DNA from 2 places in the Streptomyces sp. NPDC055140 genome. Region 2 is predicted to be linked to the other one. Evidence: riboswitches for the same ligand, from Rfam matches in the RefSeq annotation. Region 2 holds a riboswitch; the other holds the start of a gene.

Region 1 (10,559 bases), on a different contig from region 2:
CCGTGCTTGGAGACGCTCACCGGGTCCACGACCACGGGGGCGTCCGTACCGGCGAGCAGTTCGGCCACCGCCTCGACGAGCACCGGCGACGAGAGCATTCCGGTCTTGACCGCCTGGACGCCGATGTCGTCCACGACGCTGCGGTACTGCGTGCGCACCGCGTCGACGGGGAGTTCCCACGCTCCCTGGACACCCAGGGAGTTCTGCGCGGTGACGGCAGTCAGGACGCTCATGCCGTGGGCGCCGAGCGCCAGCATCGTCTTGAGGTCGGCCTGGATCCCGGCGCCACCGCCCGAGTCCGAACCGGCGACGGTCAGGACGCGGGGCGGCGCGACGCGTCCGGTGCTCGCGGGCACGGTCATGTGCGGGCCCCCTCGTGCGGTGCGGTCTGGGCGTCAGCGGTCGGGCGGCGCAGCCTGAGGGGCGCGTACACGACGAGTGCGGCGACGAAGGCCACGTAGTACGCGAGGTCGGCGCCGTGCAGGGCCTTTGCGACCGGGCCCACGTACAGGCCGCTGTCCATGAACGGGACCGCGGCGGCGAAGGCGGCGACGAAGGCGAGGAGCCCGGGCCACCAGGGCTGCGGCCGGGCGCTCTCGGCGGCCAGGTCGACCGGCGCGCCGCCCCGGGCCCTGGCGCGCGCGAACCAGTCGACGGCCACGACCGCGACGAAGCCGGGGATCCAGTAGCCGACGAACAGCAGCACGTTCTGGAAGCGGGCCGCGGTGTCGGCGGCGTGCATCCACAGCACCAGCGGGAAGCCGAGCACTGCGGCGAGCGCCGCCGCGAGCGGCCGCGGGACCCGGACGCCGATCGTCTGCAGGGCCAGCGAGCCGCTGTAGTCGTTCATGGCGTTGCTGCACAGGGCCGCGAGCGCCACGGCGAGCAGCCCGAAGGAGCCGAGAACGCCGCCGCCGAGCAGCTCGTCGACCCCGCGCGCGGTCTGGTCGGTGAACACGGAGGCGCCCCACAGGCCGAGCGCCTGGACGACGACGAAGGAGACGGTGACGCCGAGGAGCGTGAACCAGAACATGCGCTTACGGGATGTGGCGGCCGGAAGGTAGCGGCTGAAGTCGCTGGCGTAGGGGGCCCAGGACAGGGACAGACTGAGCGCGATCGTGCTGGTGAGGATGAACGCGCCGGCCCGGTCGGCACCGTGCGCGGCCCCGGTGGTGACCGGATGGACACCGTCGAGGAGCTTGACGGCCAGGACCACGAACGCGGCGGCCAGTACGAAGGTCATCAGCTTCTGGAGGCGGTGGACGGCCTCGTAGCCGAGCACGCCGAGGGCGCCCTGCGCCAGCATCATCACGAGCACGCCGACCCAGAACGGCCAGCCGCACAGCCGGGCGAGCGCGTCACCGCCGAACAGGCCGATCAGGGCGTCCCAGGCGACCGACGACAGCCACTGCAGGGCGCCGGGCACCGCGACGGCCCGGCCGAACGCGAGCCGCGCCAGCGGAAGCTGGCCGGCGCCGGTCGCGCTGCCCCACGTACCGAGGTACGCGGTGGGCACGGCGCCGACGAGGGTGCCGATGACGACGGCGGCCAGCGCGGTGGCGAAGTCCAGGCCGAGTGCGATGCCGACGGTGCCGGTGAAGACGCCGGTCATGGTCAGGTTCGGGGCGAACCACACAGTGAACAGGCGCCCGGCGCCGCCGTAGCGGTGGCTCTCGGGGACCGGCGCGATACCGCGCGCCTCGACCCGCAGGTCACCGGGCGCGGCGGGCATCCGCCCGTCGAAGACTGAGCGCGGTCCGGTGGTCCCGGTGCTGCTCGGGGCATGGGGCAACGACATTGGCTGACATCCCTCCGCCAGTGCTAACTGGTTCAGGTTCGACGGGTGTGATCTCAGCCCTCGTGCGGGGCACCCCGTGTCCGGTACGTCGGCAAGGGTAGCTTCCCTGTCCGAGGAGGCAACCCCGGGGGAGGGGCGGCGTCCGCTGCGTGGACGGCGCACACCCCGCCGCGCGTAATTCGTTCGAGGTGTGCGGCGCACCCCCGTACCGTGATCGATTCGAAGATCGCGGACGGTACGGGCACATGTAACCGGCGGCTCCGCGACCCCAGGGACACGCGGAGGACGGACACGATGGAGCAGTGCCACGGTGGGGCCGACGAACGGTTCGGGGTCGTAGCCGACGTGTTCGCGCGGAACTTCACGGAGTTCCCCGAACTCGGCGCCGCCGTCACGGTGTTCGCCGAGGGACGCAAGGTCGTCGACCTGTGGGGCGGCGTCGCGGACGAGCGGACCGGGCGTGCCTGGGAACAGGACACCGCCGTCCCCGTCTTCTCCGTGGCCAAGGGCCTGGTGAGCGTCAGCGCGCATCTCCTCGCTCAGGAGGGGCGGCTCGACCTCGACGCCCCGGTCGGCCGGTACTGGCCCGAGTTCGCACAGCACGGCAAGGAGACCGTCACTACGCGCATGGTGCTCGGGCACCGGGCGGGGGTTCCCGCCCTCGACGCGGTGCTGTCCTTCGAGGAGATCGCCGGGTGGACGCCGGTGATCCGCGCGATCGAGGAGCAAAAGCCGCTGTGGGAGCCCGGCACAGCGTACGAGTACCACGGCCATGTCCTCGGCTTCCTCGTCGGCGAGGTGATCCGGCGCATCACCGGCCTCACCCCGGGCGCGTACTTCCGCCGTGCGGTCGGTGACCCGCTCGGGCTGCGGGCCTGGATCGGCCTGCCCGCCGACGAGTCGGAACGCGTGGCCCGGCTCGCCGAGGCCGAGGGGCGCCCCGGTATGCCCGGGCCCGAGCATCTGCTCACGCGCATCGTGACGATGAACGGCGCGCTGGCCTTCCCGGGCCTCGACGAGTCACACGGCTGGAACGACCCCGAGCTGCACGCCATGGAACTCCCCGGGGCCGGCGCCGTCGCCTCCGCGAGCGGCCTCGCCGGGCTCTACGCGGCGGCCGTCACCGGGATCGGGGGCCGCGAACGGCTGCTGACGGCGGACACCGTGACCGACGCCCTGCGTGAGCTGTCCGCCGGCGAGGGGTGGCTCGGCTTCGACGCCGGTGCGCGCTGGGGGTCCGGCTTCCTGCTCGACTCACCGTCGTTCCGCCCGATGCTCGGCGCCCGCAGCTTCGGGAACGACGGCGCCGGAGGCCAATTCGCCTTCGGCGACGACGAGTTCGGGGTCGGCTTCGCCTACGTGGCCAACCGCATGATCGGCCACGGCGACGCCCGCGCCAACCGCCTGATCGCGGCTGTACGCGAGTGCCTCGGCGCGTGATGCCGTAGTGGTGGGGGCGTCCTGTCGTCCCCACCGCGTCCCGTCGCCCGCACCGCGTTCAGACCTTCGTACGCCCCTGGGGCGTGGCCGACGTGTCGGGCGCGTGGGCGACCACGGGCCCGCCCTCGACGAGCCGCCGGATCCCCGGCGTGGCGACGGCCGCGATGACCATGGCGGCGACCAGGAACCACAGGCCGCCCACGGCCGACCCCGTGCGGTCGACGACCACGCCGATCCCCATCGGCCCGAAGCCGCCGCCCAGATTGCCCACGGCGTTGATCACCGCGATGCCGGAGGCCGCCTGAATTCCCGTCAGGAACCGTGAGGGGAGCGACCACAGCACCGGCTGTCCCGCGAAGATGCACATCGCCGCCACGCTGATGAAGGCCATCTGCAGCACATGGTTGCCGGTCAGGGCGCTGGCCGCGAGGCCGAGGGCGCCGAGGGCGGCGGTGCCCGCGATCCACGGGTAGCGGGTGCCGCTGCGATCGGCGAGTTTCGGCACGACGTACAGGCCGATGGCGACGAAGACGTACGGGACGGCGGTGATGAAGCCGGTTGCCGTCGTGGAGAGGCCGCCGAAACCGTCGACGATCGTCGGCAGCCAGAAGCTCAGCCCATAGGCGCCCAGTGGGAAGCACAGGTAGAAGAGCGACAGCAGGACCACGCGCTTGTCGCGCAGGGCGCGCAGCGGACTGCCGTGTCCGCGCTCGCCCAACGCATCGGCCTCGGCCGCGAGTTCACCGGCGATCCAGGCCCGCTCCTCGGCCGCGAGCCAGCGCACACCTTCGGGACCGTCGGGCAGGAGCCGCAGGGTGACGAAGCCGAGCACGATCGCCGGCACGCCCGTCGCGATGAAGATCCACTGCCAGCCTTCGAGCCCGAACGTGCCGTCGAGGTCGTCGAGCGCGCCCATCACGGGGTTGCCGATGATGAAGGCGAGCGGCGCGGACATCATGAACCAGCCGGTCATGCGCGCCCGGTAGCGGTACGGGTACCACTTGGTGAGGTAGTAGAGGACTCCCGGGTAGAAGCCGGCCTCGGCGACGCCGAGCAGGAAGCGCGCGGTGTAGAACTGCCAGTCGTTGCCGACCAGCGCCGTCAGTACGGTCACCACGCCCCAGCTGAGCATGATGCGGGTGAACCAGCGGCGCGCGCCGAAGCGGTCGAGGAAGACGTTGCTGGGCACCTCGAAGATCGCGTACGCGATGAAGAACGCGACCTGGCCGAAGGTGAACGCGGCGTTCGACAGGCTGAGTTGGTCCTGGAGCGTCAGCTTGGCGAAGCCGACGTTCGACCGGTCTATGTACGCCACCAGATACAGCAGGACCAGGAACGGCATCAGCCGCCAGGTCACCGCTTTCATGACTGTCGATTCCACGGCTCTCCCACGTCGTTCGTGCCGGATCCGCGTCGATCCTCTGGACACGCCGGGACCGTATCGTGATTTGATAGCACCATTGAAGGGGTGCGTCGGACACGGCTTGATCACGGCCGCGGTCACGGCCCCGGCATCGCACCGGAAGGACCACACATGGCCGCGCTCGAACCCACGCCCGCCGACAGCGAGGCGCCGCTGCGCTCCCGCGCCTGGTTCGGCGACGGCGGCAAGAACGGCTTCATCTCCCGCCACCATCTGCGCGCGATGGGCCGCGGCGGTCACAACTTCGACGGCCGCCCGGTCATCGGCATCTGCAACACCTTCTCCGAACTGACGCCCTGCAACGGCCACCTCCAGCTCATCGCGGACGCCGTCAAGCGAGGCGTCCTCCAGGCCGGCGGCTTCCCCCTCGAATTCCCCGCCATGTCCCTCGGCGAGCCGTTCCTGCGCCCCACCTCGATGCTCTACCGCAACCTCGCCGCGATGGAGATCGAGGAACAGATACGGGCCAACCCCCTGGACGCCGTCGTCCTGCTCACCGGCTGCGACAAGACCACCCCCGCCGCCCTCATGGGTGCCGCGAGCGCGGGCGTCCCCGCGATCGTCTTCACCGGCGGCCCGATGCTCAACGGGCGCTTCCAGGGCCGCAACGTCGGCTCCGGCACGGACATCTGGCGCATGACCGAGGAACTGCGGGCCGGGACCATCACCCAGGAGGAGTTCACCGAGTTCGAGAGCTCCCTCAACCGCAGCGCCGGTCACTGCATGACGATGGGCACCGCCTCCACCATGGCGTGTCTGACCGAGGCCCTCGGCATGATGCTCCCCGGCGGCTCGGGCCTGCCCGCGGTCGACGCACGCCGCGGCACCCTCGCCGAGGAGACCGGCGCCCGCGCCGTCGCACTCGCCGGCAGCGACCTCACCCCGGGGCGCATCATGACGCGCGCCGCCTTCGAGAACGCCATCCGGATCAACGCGGCCATCGGCGGCTCCACCAACGCCGTCGTCCACCTCCTCGCCATCGCGGGCCGCCTCGGTGTGCCGCTCGCCCTCGACGACTTCGACCGTCTCGGCGCCGAACTCCCGCTGCTCATCGACCTGATGCCGTCGGGGCGCTTCCTCATGGAGGAGTTCGCGTACGCCGGCGGACTGCCCGCGCTCGTCAACGACCTGCGCGACCAGCTCCACCGCGACACGGTCACCGTCACGGGACGCGGCCTCGTCGACAACTGCGAGGGCGCACAGGTCCACGACCGCGAGGTGATCCGCCCCATGGACCGCCCGGTGCAGCCCGCCGGCACCGGGACCGCCGTCCTGCGCGGCAACCTCGCCCCGAACGGAGCCGTCATCAAGCAGTCGGCCGCCGACGCGAAGCTGCTCAGCCACACCGGCCCCGCGCTCGTCTTCGACTCGCTGGAGGACTACCTCGCCGTCGCCGAGGACCCCGACCTGGACGTCACGGCCGACACCGTCCTCATCGTCCGCAACACCGGCCCCAAGGGCTACCCCGGTATGCCCGAGGTCGGCAACCTCCAGCTCCCGAAGAAGCTCCTGGACGCCGGGGTGCGCGACATGGTTCGCATCTCCGACGCCCGCATGTCCGGCACCGCCTTCGGCACCTGCGTCCTGCACGTCGCGCCCGAGGCCGCGGTCGGCGGCCCGCTCGCCCTCGTACGCACGGGGGACGACGTATGCCTCGACGTGCCCGCGCGACGCCTCGACGTACTGGTCGAGGACGCCGAACTGGAGCGGCGCCGCAGCGAGTGGCAGCCGCCGGCGCCGCCCGCCGACCGCGGCTGGACCTACCTCTACACCCAGCACGTCACCCAGGCCGACACCGGCGTCGACCTCGACTTCCTGGTCGGCGCGAGCGACTCCGCCCCGCCCCGTCAAGCGTTCTGAGGATCCGTCATGAATGGCGGAGAATCAGAGAAGTTGACGAAAGACTCGAAGAAGTTGACGAAGGACGTCGACTCCCTCGTTCGCGGTGTCTCACCCGTACTCGAAGTCCCCTTCCGCGACGACGGCGCCCTCGACCCCGACGGCTTCGCCACGGTCGTCGACCGCGTCCTAGCCACCGGCGTCGGCTCCGTGATGTTCCCGGGCTTCGCGAGCGAGTTCCACAAGCTCGACGCGGGCGAGCGGGACCTGCTCACCGGTCTCCTCCTGGAGCGCACGCGCGGCCGGTCGGACGCCGCCGCGATCGTGTCCGTCCCCGACCACGCCACCCGGCACGCCGTCGCCCAGGCCGTCAGCGCCGCCGAGCGCGGGGCCGACGCGGTCAACGTCCTGCCGCCGCACTTCCTCGGCCCCTCACGGGACGCCGTGCTCACCCACGTACGGGCGGTGCTCGCCGCCGTGGACCCGCTGCCCGTCGTCGTCCAGTACGCCCCCGCCCAGACAGGCACCGCACTGGACGCACCCACCCTGCACACCCTCGCCGCGGAACACCCCAACCTCCGCTGGGTGAAGGTCGAGTCGGCCCCGCCCGGACGCCTCATCGCGGCACTGGCCCAGGGAGAGCGCCCGCTGCCCGCCCTGGTCGGATACGCCGGTCTCCAGCTCCCCGACGCCCTGCGCCGCGGCGCGGTCGGCGTCCAACCGGGCTGCTCCTTCACGGAGTTGTACGTGGAGCTGTGGCGCCGCTGGGAGCGCGGCGACGAGACCGGCGCCGTCGCCCTGCACACCCGTATGACGCCGTACCTCTCCTACTGGATGCAGGGCGTCGAGCTGATCGTCGCGGCGGAGAAGGAGACCTCCGTGCGCCGCGGCTGGTTCGGCTCCGCGCACTGCCGGGCACCCGGGCACACCCTGGACAGCGAGGAGGTCGCCACGATCGACCGGTTCTGTGCCGAGTTCGCCGAAATGGTGCCTGAGCTGCTGCGATGATGCCGCGGGCACGTCACACCTGGTGCTCCGATTCCCGCCGGAGGTGTGACAATCGACAACGCACCGGGCGGGATCACCGGCACACGATGCACACGACGACACAGGGAGTGGCGTGGAACTTCAGGGCCTGCACGGGCAGGTGGTCGACCGGATCGGCCTGTCCCTCGCGGCGGACGAGATCCGCGCCGGAGAGGTCCTGCGCCTGGAGGACGTCCAGGAGCGGTACGGCGTCTCGCGCACGGTCGCGCGCGAGGCCGTCCGAGTGCTCGAGTCCAAGCGGGCGGTGACCAGCCGGCCGCGCATCGGCATCACGGTCCGGCCGATGCCCGAGTGGAACCTCTACGACCCCCAGGTCATCCGCTGGCGCCTCGCCTCGCCCCGGCGCGAGGTCCAGCTGCGCGAACTGGCCGAGCTGCGCGCCGCGGTGGAGCCCTCCGCGGCGGCCCTCGCCGCGGCGAGCGGTGACGCCAAGGCCCGGCAGGCGCTGTCGGAGCACGCCCGCGCCATGGCGAGCGCGGCCCGGGCCGGCGACAGCGCCGGCTTCGTCGAGGCGGACGCGGCCTTCCACCGAGCGCTGCTCGGCGCATCGGGCAACGGCATGTTCGCCCAGCTCGCGGAGGTGACGGAGGAACTCCTGGTGGCCCGCCGCGAGCTGTCCCTGATGCCGCACGACATCGACATGGCGGCAGTGCGCCGCCACCAGGAGGTGGCCGAAGCGGTGGCCGCGGGCCGCTCGGCGCAAGCGGCGCAAGCGGTGACGGTCATCGTCAACGCCGCCCACAGCGAGGTCGAAGACCTACTGGCGGGCGGATCCTGCGGGTACGGGGTCTGAGGGGGACGCGCCACCAGTCCCCTTGATCGCTTGATCGCTTACTGGGCGGCGCCTAGGCTCTCATGCTCATGAGGACGGGGGAACAGGGCAACGGGCGCCAGGCGTGGCTCGACCGGTTGATCAGACGTCGTGGAGCCGCAGCGCTACTGGCCGGGGCAGCGGGGCTGGCCGTTCTCGGCGCGGTGTTCGTCGTGCTGCCGGGGGCGGTGGTCGACCACGATCTCGCCGGGGCGAGCGTCGCCGCGCAAGACCGCCTGAAGGCGGTGAACGATGTCCGTACGGCGCTTCTGCAGGCGGTCGGCGGTCTCGTCGTACTCTTCGGCGCCTACGCGACGTGGCGGCAACTGCGGGTGAGCCAGGACGGTTTGCGCGCCACCCAGGAGGGCTACGTGACCGACCGGTTCAGCCGGGCGGTCGACCAGCTCGGCAGCGACAAGCTGGACGTGCGTATCGGCGGGTTGCACGCGCTGTGGCGGATCGCGGAGCAGTCGGCTCGCGATCGGGAGGCCATCATCTCCATCCAGGCCGCATATCTGCGTACGCACCTGCCCTGGCCGCTCACCGGGCCGGAATCGCCGGCGGCGGACGTACCCATCAACGACATCGCACCCCTGGAGACCCGCGCAGCCGACGCCCAGGTGGCGCTGACCGCGCTGGGCGTCCTGTGCCAGCACCGGGAGCAGTCCTGGGTCAATGTCAGCAGCACCGACTTGCGACGGGCCGACTGCGACGGCCTGTGGTTCCCCGAGGTCAACCTCGACCGCGCCTGCCTGGAGGCGGCGGGCCTGTACCGTGCCAATCTGACCCAGGCGTCCCTGATCTCGGTCAACCTGCGGCACGCCGACCTCACGACTGCGATTCTCCGCCGGGCTCGCTGCACTCTGGCCGACCTGCGGGGCGCGAAGCTGGTCGAGACCGACTTGCGTGACGCCGACTTCACCGAGACCGACCTGCGTGAGGCGAATCTGCGCAAGGCCGACGCCCACGGTGCGGTGTTCCGCCACGCCGACCTGCGCATGACCGACCTGCGCGGCACCGACCTGACAACCGCCGACCTTGTCGAAGCACGCCTGACCGGCGCCGTGGCCAGCGAGCAGACGCGCTGGCCCGCCGGCTTCGACCCCTCGGCCGCCGGCGTCGTCGACACCGATGACCCCGGCCCCGAGCCCTCGCCCTTGCTCCAGCCACCGACGATGACGTGGCCGGCACCGCCGCTGCGGTCCACTCGGTGACTCCACGGGGCTGCGTCGGGGATCGCACCCCACAACGTGATGCTCACCGATGGCCGGTGAGCATCACGGGAACCCACGGTGAATGCGAACCTCGGGCCGGCAGGCCCTACGCGGCCGAGTTCCCCGAAGCGATGCCGAACGCCGGGTCCGGTACTGATTCCGGGGACAGGAGCACCGAGGAACGGCCGTCGACGCCCATGGGCACGTCACCGTCGATCGTCACCCGGCGCAGCTTGCGCTCGTGGTCGTCGGAGTCGTCCACGCCGTAGTGCTGAGTGGCGCGGTTGTCCCAGATGGCTACGTCCCCCGCCCGCCACTGCCAGCGCACCGTGTTCTCGGGGCGCTCGATGTGCGACTGGAACAGGTCGACGAGCGCGCGCGAGTCCCGGCCGGTCAGCCCGGCGACGCGCTGCACGAAGTTGCCGAGCAGCAGCACGCGCTCACCGGTCTCCGGGTGCACGCGGACCACCGGGTGTTCGGTGAGGAACTTGGTCGACGCGAACACCTCACGGAACCGCTCGAGCTGCTCCGGCACGGCGTCGGGGCGCAGCGCCGCGTAGTCGTAGTCGTTCGAGTGCACGGCGCGCAGACCGTCGGCGAGCGCGCGCAGCGACTCGGGCAGATGCGCGTAGGCGGTGGCCGTGTTGGCCCACAGGGTGTTGCCGCCGTAGGGCGGCACGGTCACGGCGCGCAGGATGGAGAACGCCGGATAGGCGGGTACGAAGGTGACATCCGTGTGCCACTGGTTGGCGCGTCCGCCGTGGTCCGAGTCGATCGGGAACGAGTAACGGCCGTCCACGGACGGGACGGTGGGGTGGGCGACCGGCGTGCCGAGGAGCCGGCCGAACGCTTCGTGGCTGTCCTCGTCCAGGTGGTCCTGGCCACGGAAGAAGACGACCTTGTGGCGCAGCAGTGCGGAGCGGACGGCAGCGACTGTCGCGGGCGGGAGGTCGCCGCCGAGGCGAACGCCGGAGATGACGGCGCCGA
Region 2 (10,559 bases):
TTTCAACGAGAAGGCCCGCATCCCGGACCCCGAGCGCCTGAAGCGGATGTACAACGCGTCCGCCTCCACGCTCAACCTGGTGCGCGCCTTCACCACCGGCGGCTACGCCGACCTGCGCCAGGTGCACGCCTGGAACCAGGACTTCGTGAAGTCGTCCCCGTCCGGCCAGCGCTACGAGCAGCTCGCCCGCGAGATCGACAACGCGCTGAACTTCATGCGGGCCTGCGGCACCGACCCGGCCGAGTTCCAGACGGTCGAGTTCTACGCCTCCCACGAGGCGCTGCTCCTCGACTACGAGTCGGCGCTGACCCGCGTGGACTCGCGTACGGGCAAGCTGTACGACGTGTCGGGCCACATGGTGTGGATCGGTGAGCGCACCCGCCAGCTCGACGGCGCGCACATCGAGTTCGCCTCGAAGATCAGCAACCCGATCGGCATCAAGCTCGGCCCGACGACGACGGCCGAGGACGCGCTGCAGTACATCGAGCGCCTCGACCCGGACCGCGAGCCCGGCCGCCTGACCTTCATCGTCCGCATGGGCGCCGACAAGGTCCGCGACAAGCTCCCGGAGCTGGTCGAGAAGGTCACCGCCTCCGGCGCGACCGTCGCATGGATCACCGACCCGATGCACGGCAACACGTACGAGGCGGCCTCGGGCCACAAGACCCGCCGCTTCGACGACGTGCTCGACGAGGTCAAGGGCTTCTTCGAGGTCCACAAGGCGCTCGGCACCCACCCGGGCGGCATCCATGTCGAGCTCACCGGTGACGACGTCACCGAGTGCGTGGGCGGCGGCGACGAGATCTTCGTCGACGATCTGCACCAGCGCTACGAGACGGCCTGCGACCCGCGCCTGAACCGCAGCCAGTCCCTCGACCTGGCGTTCCTGGTGGCGGAGATGTACCGCGACCAGTGATCCCGCAGTAAATCGCCGTGGGGCGCGGATCACATCGATCCGCGCCCCACGGCACTTTTGTGCTCCGCACCCGGCGGGTAAGGTTAGGTTAGCCTCACCGTTCATTAGGGCGGGAGCAACGAACCGGTCCTGATCGCTGGGAGGTGAACCGCGTGTACGTCTGCAACTGCTTCGGTGTGACCGAGGACCAGGTCAAGAAGCACGCGGACGGCGGTGCGTGCACCCCCCGCCAGATAGCGTCGGCCTGCAAGGCCGGCACGGACTGCGGCTCGTGTGTACGCCGCATTCAGGCGCTGCTCGGCCGTGGGAGCTGCCCGCGCCGCGAGCTGGTCGAGCAGGGAAGGCCCGTCCTGACGGCCGACCCCAACGCCCTCGTGGACCTTCCGGACGCCGCCTGAGGCTCCGCCTGAGTATGTGCGGCCGCTAACTGTCCGGCTGCTCGATCTGCTGGGCCAGGTACAGCGCCTCACCGAGACTCTCGATCAGCTCCAGCTGGGTGTCCAGATAGTCGATGTGGTGCTCCTCGTCCTCCAGGATGTCCTCGAAGATCCGCGCCGACGTCACATCGCCCTTGGCCCGCATGACGTCGATGCCGCGCTTGAGGCGGTCGATCGCCTCGACCTCGACCTGGCGGTCGGCCTGGAACATCTCCGTGACGGTCTGCCCGACCCGTACGTGGAAGAGCCGCTGGTAGTTCGGCAGGGCGTCGAGGAAGAGAATCCGTTCCGTCAGCCGGTCCGCGTGCTTCATCTCGTCGATGGACTCTGCACGGGTGTACTTCGCGAGCTTGGTCCAACCGTTGTTGTCCTGGATCCGGTAGTGGAGCCAGTACTGGTTGATGGCCGTCAGCTCGCCCGTGAGCTGCTCGTTGAGGAATTCGATGACCTCGGGGTCGCCCTGCATCGCAGAGGCTCCTTCCACGTGGTGGACTGGGCAGATTTCGCGCATCCTCGCACCGGCACCGAAAACCGTCCAGTAAGTGCATGCTTAGTAGGAGTTGCCCTTTTCGGAGGTGGCCGGGCTCTCGCTGGTCACGGCCACTGCCCGGGGTCTGTCAGGATGGAGGCATGGGTCAGCCGGTGGGTCGCGAGTCTGGGGGAGCAGTGCAGTCGGAGCTTCCACCGGGACAGCGTCTCCAGCGGGGCTGGCCGGTCACCCACTACGGCCCGGTGCCCAAGTTCCGCCCCGAACGCTGGGAGTTCAGAGTCTTCGGCGCCACGGCCGACGGGGACAAGCGCTGCTGGACCCACGAGGAGTTCTCCGCCCTGCCCTACGGCACGGTCGTGGCAGATCTGCACTGCGTCACGAAGTTCAGCATGCTCGGCGCGGAGTGGGGCGGCGTGCACGCCGCGACGATTCTCGAGCTGGCGCCGCCCGCGCCCGCCGTCACCCATGTGATGGTCTGGGCCGAGTACGGGTTCAGCGCGAATCTCCGCCTCGAGGACTTCGCCGCCGACCGCACGATCTTCGCCACCCACAAGGACGGCGAACTCCTCACCGCGGAACACGGCTTCCCGCTCCGCCTCGTCGTGCCCCATCTGTACGCCTGGAAGGGCCCGAAGTGGGTCCGCGGCATCGAGTACATGACGGCCGACCGTCGCGGCTTCTGGGAGGAGCGCGGCTATCACAACGTCGGCGACCCCTGGCGGGAGCAGCGTTACTCGTACCAGGAAGGGCCCGGGGACGGCCCCGAGCTCTGAGTCCTGGCGCTTCCCTTGCGGTCTGTCAGTGGTCGTACGATCCGTCAGTGGTGGTACTGGTGCACCACCGCGTGGCCCTTGCCGCGGCCGATCATCCACTTGTTGACCGGCGTGGTCACGACGAAGGCGATGGCCAGTGAGGCCGCAAGCGCGCCCCAGAACAGGCCGTCCGACAGACGGGCGTCCATCGCGCTCGGCCACAGTGCGATCACGCCGTTGTCGATCAGCTCCATGACGGCGATGGACAGGGTGTCCGCGGCGAGCGCGACCCGGAACGCGGTCCTGAAGTCGACGCCGGCCTTCAGGACGCTGCGCAGCGTGAGCGAGTAGCCGAAGAAGAACGCGAGCACGATCGCCAGGATCATCGTCGGCATGTTGCCCCAGCCGAACGCCGTGCCGATCACCATGCCGAGGACCTCGCCGATGGCGCACCCCGTGAGGCAGTGGAGGGTCGCCTGCGCGGCCATGGACCAGCTGACCTTGCCGAGGCCGTGCCCGACGTGGGTGTGACCGGAGTGCTCGTGCTGCTCGTGGTGTGCGTGCCCGGCGTGCGTCTCGTGCTGCATGAGTTCCCCCAACGTCGGAGAGCGGTTCCTGTCGCCGACAAGAACCGTATACCCCCTGGGGGTATTCCTCAAGTGATCTTCTAGCCCTTCCGCAGCTCCTTCAGACGGGCCACGTCCGTCGCGTGGCCCACCTTGCCGCCGGGCGTCTCGATGATCAGCGGCACGTTCTCGGTCGCCGGGTGGGCCATCAGCGCGCGGAACGGCTCGGCGCCGATGTGGCCGGAGCCGATGTTCTCGTGGCGGTCCTTGTGTGCGCCGGCGACGTCCTTGGAGTCGTTGGCGTGGATCAGCTTGAGGCGGCCCTCGCCCACGGTGTCCACCAGCAGGTCCAGGGTCTGGTTCATGCCGGCGGGGCCCGTCAGGTCGTGGCCCGCCGCGAAGATGTGGCACGTGTCCAGGCAGACACCCAGTTTCGGATGCGCGTCCAGTGCGTCGAAGTACGGCCCGAAGTCCCAGGTCCGCGAGCACAGCGAAGAGCCCTGGCCCGCGGTCGACTCCAGGAGGAGGTACGGGTCGTCGTCATGGGTCAGCTCGTCGAGGAGCGGCAGCATCCGCTCCCGCACCTGCGCGAGCGCCACCTCACGCGCACGGCCGCCGGTCGCCGAACCCGTGTGCACGACGACGCCGAGCGCGCCTATCTCGCGGGCCCGGCGCAGCGAGTGCCGCAGCGACTCCACGGACTTCTCCACGGTCGCCTCGGTGTGCGAGCCGAAGTTGATCAGATAGGGCGCGTGGACGTACGCCGGGATGTCCTCGGCGGCGCAGGCCGCGCGGAACGCCTCGTCCTGTTTCGGATTGCCGGGCGGCGTCGCCCAGCCGCGCGGGTTGGCGACGAAGACCTGGACGGTCTCGGCGCCGAGCTCGCGCGCGTACGAAAGCCCTACGGAGGCCAGGCCGCCGGCGACGGGGACATGGCCGCCGACCGGGTTACGGGATGCGGTGTCGGTGCTGCTCACCCGTCAAGGGTGGCACGCGCGCGTGCCTGTCCCGTCAGCGGATCTGGATGGTGATCGTCGACCCCTTCGGGGCTTCGTCACCGCCCTTCACGGACTGCTTCTTCACGGTGTCGCCGAAAATACCGAGCAGGCCGCGGTCGTTCTCGACCTCGAAGCCGCGGGCCTCGAGCTTCTGGTGGGCGTCGTCGACGCTCATGCCCACGACGTCGGGGACCTCGACCATTTCCGGGCCCTTGGAGATCGTCAGGGTGACCGTGTCCCCCTCGCCGAGCCGCTTGCCCTCGACGGGGGACTGTCCGGCGACGCTGCCCCTGTCCTCGTCCGAGTACGCCCGCTGCGTGGCGATCTCGGCCTTCAGGCCCACGTCCTGCAGGTCGGCGATGGCGTCCTCCTCGGACTCGCCCGTCACGTCCGGGACGTCCACCGCGCTGCCCCTGCTGACCACGAGCGCGATGGCCGAGCCGGCCTTGCGCGTGGTGCCGGACTCCGGGTCCGTGGCGAGCACTGCCCCCTTGGGGACGTCCTCGTCGAAATCCTTGGTGACCATGCCGGGCTCCAGGCCCGCGTCCTTCAGCCGACGCTCCGCCTTGCCGAGGGGCGTGCCCTGGAGGTCGGGGACCTTCACGGTCTCCGGACCCAGGGACACTGTCAGATCCACCGCCCCGTTGTCCCGGATGCGGGCGCCCACCTCGGGGTCGCTGGCGATCACGGTGCCGCGCTGCACGGTGTCGCTGTACGCACGCTTGACGTGCCCGAGGTCGAGGCCGGCCTCGCCGAGCCGCTCCCTGGCCTGCGTCTGTGTCTTGGCGAGCAGCGGCGGGACCTTCGTGAACTGGCCCGAGTTGATGTACCAGACGCCCGCGCCGAGGCCGAGGGCGAGCAGCACGGCCGCGACGGCCGCGAGCACACCGCGTCGCGGACGTCGCCTCCGGGAAGGGGCGGGCGGCGGGGGCGGCGTCTCGAAGCGGCTCGTGCGGTTCAGCTCCGCCTGCGGGTCCTGGTCGTCGGCGGGCAGCGGGAGCTGTACGCCCCTGGTCCGCAGTGCCCGCGGGATCACGCTCGTACGGTCGTCGGAGATGTCACGGTCCCCGAGGTCCTCGGGGCGTGCGGCCGGCGGCACCGCGTCGAGCTGCGCGTCCGTGAGGGCGGCCCTGGCCGCCCTGACCTGGGCGAGCAGCGCCACCGCGTCGTACGGCCTGAGGTCGGGCGTGCGCGCGGTCGCGGACGCGACGAGCTCGTCCAGCTCCGCGGGCAGGCCGGGAACGGACGCGGACGGGGGCGGCACGTCCTCGTTCAGGTGCTGGTAGAGGACCTGGGCGGGGGAGTCGCCCGAGTGCGGCTTGGCGCCCGTGAGTATCTCGTAGAGCACCACCCCGCACGCGTACACGTCGACGCGGGGGTCCGCGGTGCCCGACTCGATCTGCTCGGGGGCGAGATAGGAGACGGTGCCGAGGACGGAGCCCGTCGTGTTGGTGATGGTGTCCACGGCCCGTACGAGGCCGAAGTCCGCCACCTTCACGCGGCCGTCGTCCCCTATGAGGACGTTCTCCGGCTTCATGTCGCGGTGCACGAATCCCGCGCGGTGCGCGGCGCCGAGCGCGGCGAGGACCGGCTCCAGGATGTCGAGTGCGGCGCGCGGCCGCAGTGCCCCGCGGTCCCTCAGGACGTCCCGCAGGGTGCAGCCCGCGACGTACTCCATCGCCAGATAGACGTACTGGCCGTCCGCGCCCTGGTCGAAGACCCCGACCACATTCGGGTGGGAGAGCCGGGCGACGGACTTGGCCTCGCGGATGAAGCGCTCGACGAACGAGACATCGGCGGCGAGGGCCGGGTGCATCACCTTGAGCGCGAGCACGCGGTCGAGGCGGGTGTCCACGGCCCTGTAGACCGTGGCCATCCCGCCGACCGCGATGCGTGCGTCGACGCGGTACCGGCCGTCGAGCACCTGCCCGACGAGAGGGTCCTGAAGGGTCGTGTCCACGCAGGTGAGTGTACGAGCCGCCGCCGACACCCGGCTCCGCAGTCGTCCGCAGACGGCCGTACTGCAGCAGAGCTGTGACCGTGCCGTACGGCCCTCAGAACGCGGGCCGCTCCGGGTCGAGCCTGGCCATCCCGGACACGGGCGACGAGGCCTCGGCGAAGTGCCTGCGGGGGATACGGCCTGCCCGGAACGCCAGCCGCCCCGCCTCGACCGCGTGCCGCATGCCCTCCGCCATCAGGGTCGGCTCCTGCGCGCGGGTGACCGCCGAGGCGAGCATCACACCGGCGCACCCCAGCTCCATCGCGAGCGCCGCGTCGGACGCCGTCCCGGCGCCCGCGTCCAGGATCACCGGCACGCGCGCGTGCTCGGTGATCAGCTGGAAGTTGTGCGGGTTGCGGATGCCGAGCCCGGAGCCGATGGGGGAACCGAGCGGCATGACCGCGGCACAGCCCACGTCCTCCAGCTTCCGCGCGAGCACCGGGTCGTCGTTCGTGTACGGCAGCACGGTGAAGCCGTCGTCGACGAGGATCTCCGCCGCGTCCAGGAGCTCGATCGGGTCGGGCAGCAGGGTGCGCTCGTCCGCGATGACCTCCAGCTTGACCAGGTCGGTGCCGAGCGCCTCGCGCGCGAGGCGGGCGGTCAGAACGGCCTCACCGGCGGTGAAACAGCCCGCCGTGTTCGGCAGCACCTGGATCCCCAGCTTCTCCAGGACGGAGAGCACGGAGCCCTGCACGCTCGCGTCCACGCGCCGCATCGCGACGGTCGTCAGCTCCGTGCCGGACGCGACGAGAGAGCGTTCCAGGACGTCGAGGCTGGGCGCCCCGCCCGTGCCCATGATCAGCCGGGACGAGAAGGACGTACCGCCGATGACCAAGGAGTCGTCAGCCATGGGATCAGCCTCCCTGGACCGCGGTGAGGACCTCGACGCGGTCCCCGTCCGTGAGTGCGGTGACGGCCCACTGGGTGCGCGGGACGACGGTTTCGTTGAGTGCGGCGGCGACACCGGACGGCGCGCTGGTCAGCGCGGAGACGAGGACGTCGAGCGTGGTGCCCGGGGCGACCTGGCGGCCCTCGCCGTTCACGGATACGTGGGTGACGGACACGGTCATACGGACTGCTCCACAGAGACGGGTGCGGGGACGGCGTCGAAGCGCCGAGGGGTGAAGGGGCGGGCCACTTCGGGGAGTGCGCCGGTGGCGAGCGCGTGGGCCATGGAGTCGCCGGTGACCGGCGTGAGCAGCACACCGTTGCGGTAGTGGCCGGTGGCGAGCAGCAGGCCCGGCAGTGCGGTCGGGCCGAGGATCGGGGCGTTGTCGGGGGAGCAGGGGCGCAGGCCCGCGCGGGTCTCCGTGAGCGGCAGTTCCGTGATGCCGGGCACCAGCTCGTGGGCGTCGCGCAGCAGCTCGTAGACGCCGCCCGCGGTGACCGTCGTGTCCCAGCCGAGCTCCTCGCTGGTGGCCCCGACGACGAGCTCGCCGTTGACCCGGGGCACCAGGTAGAGGTTGCCGCCGCGCACGACGGCGCGCACGGTGCGGCTCAGGAACGGCGCGTACACCTTCGGCACGGTCAGGCGCAGCACCTGCCCCTTCACCGGGCGCACCGGCGGCAGCACGTCGTCCGGGACCCCGGCGAGCCTGCCGCTGAGGCTGCCGCCGGCGAGGACGACCTGGTCGGCGTCGAGCCCGGTGCCGTCGGCGAGTACCACGCCGCGCGCGCCCTCGCGGACGACTGTCAGCCGCTCGGCCCACCGCCGGTGGAACCGCACCCCGGACAGCTCGCAGGCCGCGACAAGGGCTTTCGCGAGGCGTCTCGGGTCGATCTGGTGGTCACCGTCGACGCGCAGGCCGCCCCGCACGGACGGGGCCAGCATCGGCTCGAGGCGCCGGCACTCACGGCCCGACAGCCACTCCGAGTCCAGGCCCGACTTGCGCTGGAGGGCGTGCAGTTCCCGAAGGTGTGCGCGGTCGTCCGAGTCGAGCGCGACGGCGAGGGTGCCGCACGCGCGGTAGCCGAGGTCGAGCCCGGTGGCCTCGGAGAGCTCGGCCGCGAACGCCGGATAGCGGCGCGCGGACTCCACGTTGAGGCCGAGGAGGGTCTGTTCGGCCTCTCCGTAGTGCAGTTCGGTGACGGCGGCGAGCATCCCGGCCGCCACCTGAGCGGCCCCGCCGCCCGGTTCGGGGTCCACGACCGCGGTGCGCAGCCCGCGCTGCGCGGCCCGCCACGCGGTGACGAGACCGATGATCCCGCCGCCCACGATCAGGACGTCGGAGCCTTCTGAAGTACGCGACATGGGCGTCCAGCCCCTCCCTTCGCCGGCATGACCCGGATCAGGTTCGTACGGTCGGAGGCCGTCCCAGCCTCCCTCTCAGCCCGGTACGTCCGGGCTCCCGCGAGTGCTTTACGGTGGCCACCCTAACCCCCTGAACCACTGCCCCGACGCCCAGTAAGGGAGCCCGCCCGCATGGCCCGCTCGCTCGACGGACTCGTCCTCGCCCCGGTCGCCGACCAGGCTCCAGGTCAGGTGGGTACGCGGACGCGGTTCACGTACCACGAGGAGGACGGCCGGATCTGGGCCGAGTACGCGGGCGGGGACGTGGTGCGCGGCCACCTCGTGGGCACCCGTGAGGGCGACCGGATCGACTTCAGGTACGTGCAGCTGAAGACGGACGCGACGACCTCCTCCGGGCACTGTGTCTCGCTCGTCGTGGACCTTCCCGACGGGCGGGTGCGGCTGGACGAGACGTGGGAGTGGGAGTCGCAGGCGGGCAGCGGGACGAGCGTCGTCGAAGAGGTCCACGGCGCCTGACCGCGGGAGCGCGGGCGGCCGGAGCGGTCAAACCGGCGGCCGGTGTGGAAGACGTCACGGGACCGGTGTGACGCGGCCCGCTGACTGACTGAACGTCAGGTGCATATGGTGATCCGGTGAGCGAGCAGACCCAGAACCAGGCACCGGCGCCCCAGGCAGGGCGGCACGTCGTCATCGTCGGCGCCGGGATGGCGGGGGTCCAGACCGCCGTGGCCCTGCGCGAACAGGGCTTCACCGGCGCCGTCACGCTGATCGGCGCCGAACCCCACCAGCCGTACGACCGGCCCCCGCTGTCCAAGGCCGTCCTGCTCGGCAAGGCCGAGGGGTCCGCCTTCGACGTCGACTTCGAAGCACTCGACATCACGCTCGAACTGGGCCGCGAGGTCACCGGCGTACGCCCCGCCGAGCACACCCTCGACACCGCCACCGGACCCGCCCCCTACGACGTCCTCGTCCTCGCGACCGGCGCCGAACCCATCAGGCTGCCCGGCACGGAGGACATCCCGGGCGTCCATCTGCTGCGCACGCTCGACGACGCCGAACGTCTGCGCCCCGTCCTCGCCGCGCAGCGCGACATCGTCGTCGTGGGCGCGGGCTGGATCGGCGCCGAGTTCGCCACCGCGGCCCGCGAGGCCGGATGCGCGGTCACCGTCGTCGAGGCGGCCGAGCGGCCGCTTGCCGGGGCGCTGCCCGAGGAGGTCGCCGCTCCCATGGCCGCCTGGTACGCGGACGCCGGGGCGGAACTGCGCACCCACGCGCGTGTGGAGCACGTCGAACCCGGTGCCGTCCTCCTCGACGACGGCACCCGGGTGCCCGCCGGAGCCGTAGTCGTCGGCATCGGGGCCCGCCCCGCCACCGGCTGGCTCACCGGCTCCGGCATCACGCTCGGCGCCCACCGCGAGGTCGTGGCGGACGACCGCCTGCGCACCTCCGAGCCCGATGTGTACGCGGTCGGTGACTGCTCGTCCTTCCCTTCGGGCCGGTACGGCGAGCGCCTGATGGTCCACCACTGGGACAACGCGCTCCAGGGCCCCCGCACGGTCGCCGCCAACATCATCGGCGAGACCCCGGCGACGTACGACCCGGTGCCGTACTTCTGGTCGGAGCAGTTCGGCCGCTTCGTGCAGTACGCCGGGCATCACGCGGCCGCCGACACCACCGTGTGGCGCGGCGACCCGCAGGGCGCGTCCTGGAGCGTGTGCTGGCTGCGCGAGAGCCGTCTCGTCGGCGTCCTCGCCGTGGGCCGCCCGCGCGACCTGGCGCAAGGGCGCAAGCTCATCGAGTCGGGCGCCCTGCTGGACCCGCAGGTCATCAGCGACCCGGCCCGTCCCCTGAAGGCCGCCGTCGTGTAACGGCCCCGCGCGGGCGAGGGGCCTTTTGCGCGGCCGCGTTTCCCACTGTCAGTCCGGGATGGCACGCTTGTCCTGTGACCGAGATTGACGCAAAGATCGATGCTCTCGTCCCCGAGTGGCTCACCCTCCCCGACATTGCCGAGCAGTTCGGCGTGGAGGTGACGCGCGTGCGGCAACTGGTGAAGGAAGGCCAGGTGATCGCCGTACGCCGCGGTGAGAACAGGGCGCTGCACGTGCCCGCCGCCTTCATCGACGGCGACAAGGTCGTCAAGGGCCTCACCG

The links. Region 2 has a riboswitch for thiamine pyrophosphate ahead of thiO (glycine oxidase ThiO). Riboswitches for the same ligand answer to the same signal wherever they lie in the genome.
Region 1: it holds a riboswitch for thiamine pyrophosphate, as region 2 does, so the genes downstream of both, ACWFR4_RS21555 (purine-cytosine permease family protein) here and thiO (glycine oxidase ThiO) in region 2, are expected to answer to the same signal.

What each region holds. Positions count from the first base shown of each region.
Region 1 is NZ_JBSGTG010000010.1:285,908-296,466, forward strand. It holds gene thiD (bifunctional hydroxymethylpyrimidine kinase/phosphomethylpyrimidine kinase) at 1-362, opposite strand, end outside; gene ACWFR4_RS21555 (purine-cytosine permease family protein) at 359-1,798, opposite strand; TPP riboswitch at 1,791-1,885, opposite strand; gene ACWFR4_RS21560 (serine hydrolase domain-containing protein) at 2,093-3,238, shown strand; gene ACWFR4_RS21565 (MFS transporter) at 3,297-4,604, opposite strand; gene ACWFR4_RS21570 (IlvD/Edd family dehydratase) at 4,773-6,521, shown strand; gene ACWFR4_RS21575 (dihydrodipicolinate synthase family protein) at 6,555-7,508, shown strand; gene ACWFR4_RS21580 (FadR/GntR family transcriptional regulator) at 7,621-8,340, shown strand; gene ACWFR4_RS21585 (pentapeptide repeat-containing protein) at 8,409-9,572, shown strand; gene ACWFR4_RS21590 (TauD/TfdA dioxygenase family protein) at 9,679-10,559, opposite strand, start outside.
Region 2 is NZ_JBSGTG010000001.1:392,098-402,656, reverse strand. It holds gene ACWFR4_RS01905 (class II 3-deoxy-7-phosphoheptulonate synthase) at 1-916, shown strand, start outside; gene ACWFR4_RS01900 ((2Fe-2S)-binding protein) at 1,060-1,314, shown strand; gene bfr (bacterioferritin) at 1,340-1,819, opposite strand; gene ACWFR4_RS01890 (sulfite oxidase-like oxidoreductase) at 1,984-2,616, shown strand; gene ACWFR4_RS01885 (DUF4396 domain-containing protein) at 2,661-3,182, opposite strand; gene ACWFR4_RS01880 (deoxyribonuclease IV) at 3,263-4,138, opposite strand; gene pknB (Stk1 family PASTA domain-containing Ser/Thr kinase) at 4,173-6,119, opposite strand; gene ACWFR4_RS01870 (thiazole synthase) at 6,214-7,008, opposite strand; gene thiS (sulfur carrier protein ThiS) at 7,013-7,228, opposite strand; gene thiO (glycine oxidase ThiO) at 7,225-8,409, opposite strand; TPP riboswitch at 8,407-8,520, opposite strand; gene ACWFR4_RS01855 (hypothetical protein) at 8,581-8,925, shown strand; gene ACWFR4_RS01850 (NAD(P)/FAD-dependent oxidoreductase) at 9,042-10,277, shown strand; gene ACWFR4_RS01845 (Rv2175c family DNA-binding protein) at 10,352-10,559, shown strand, end outside.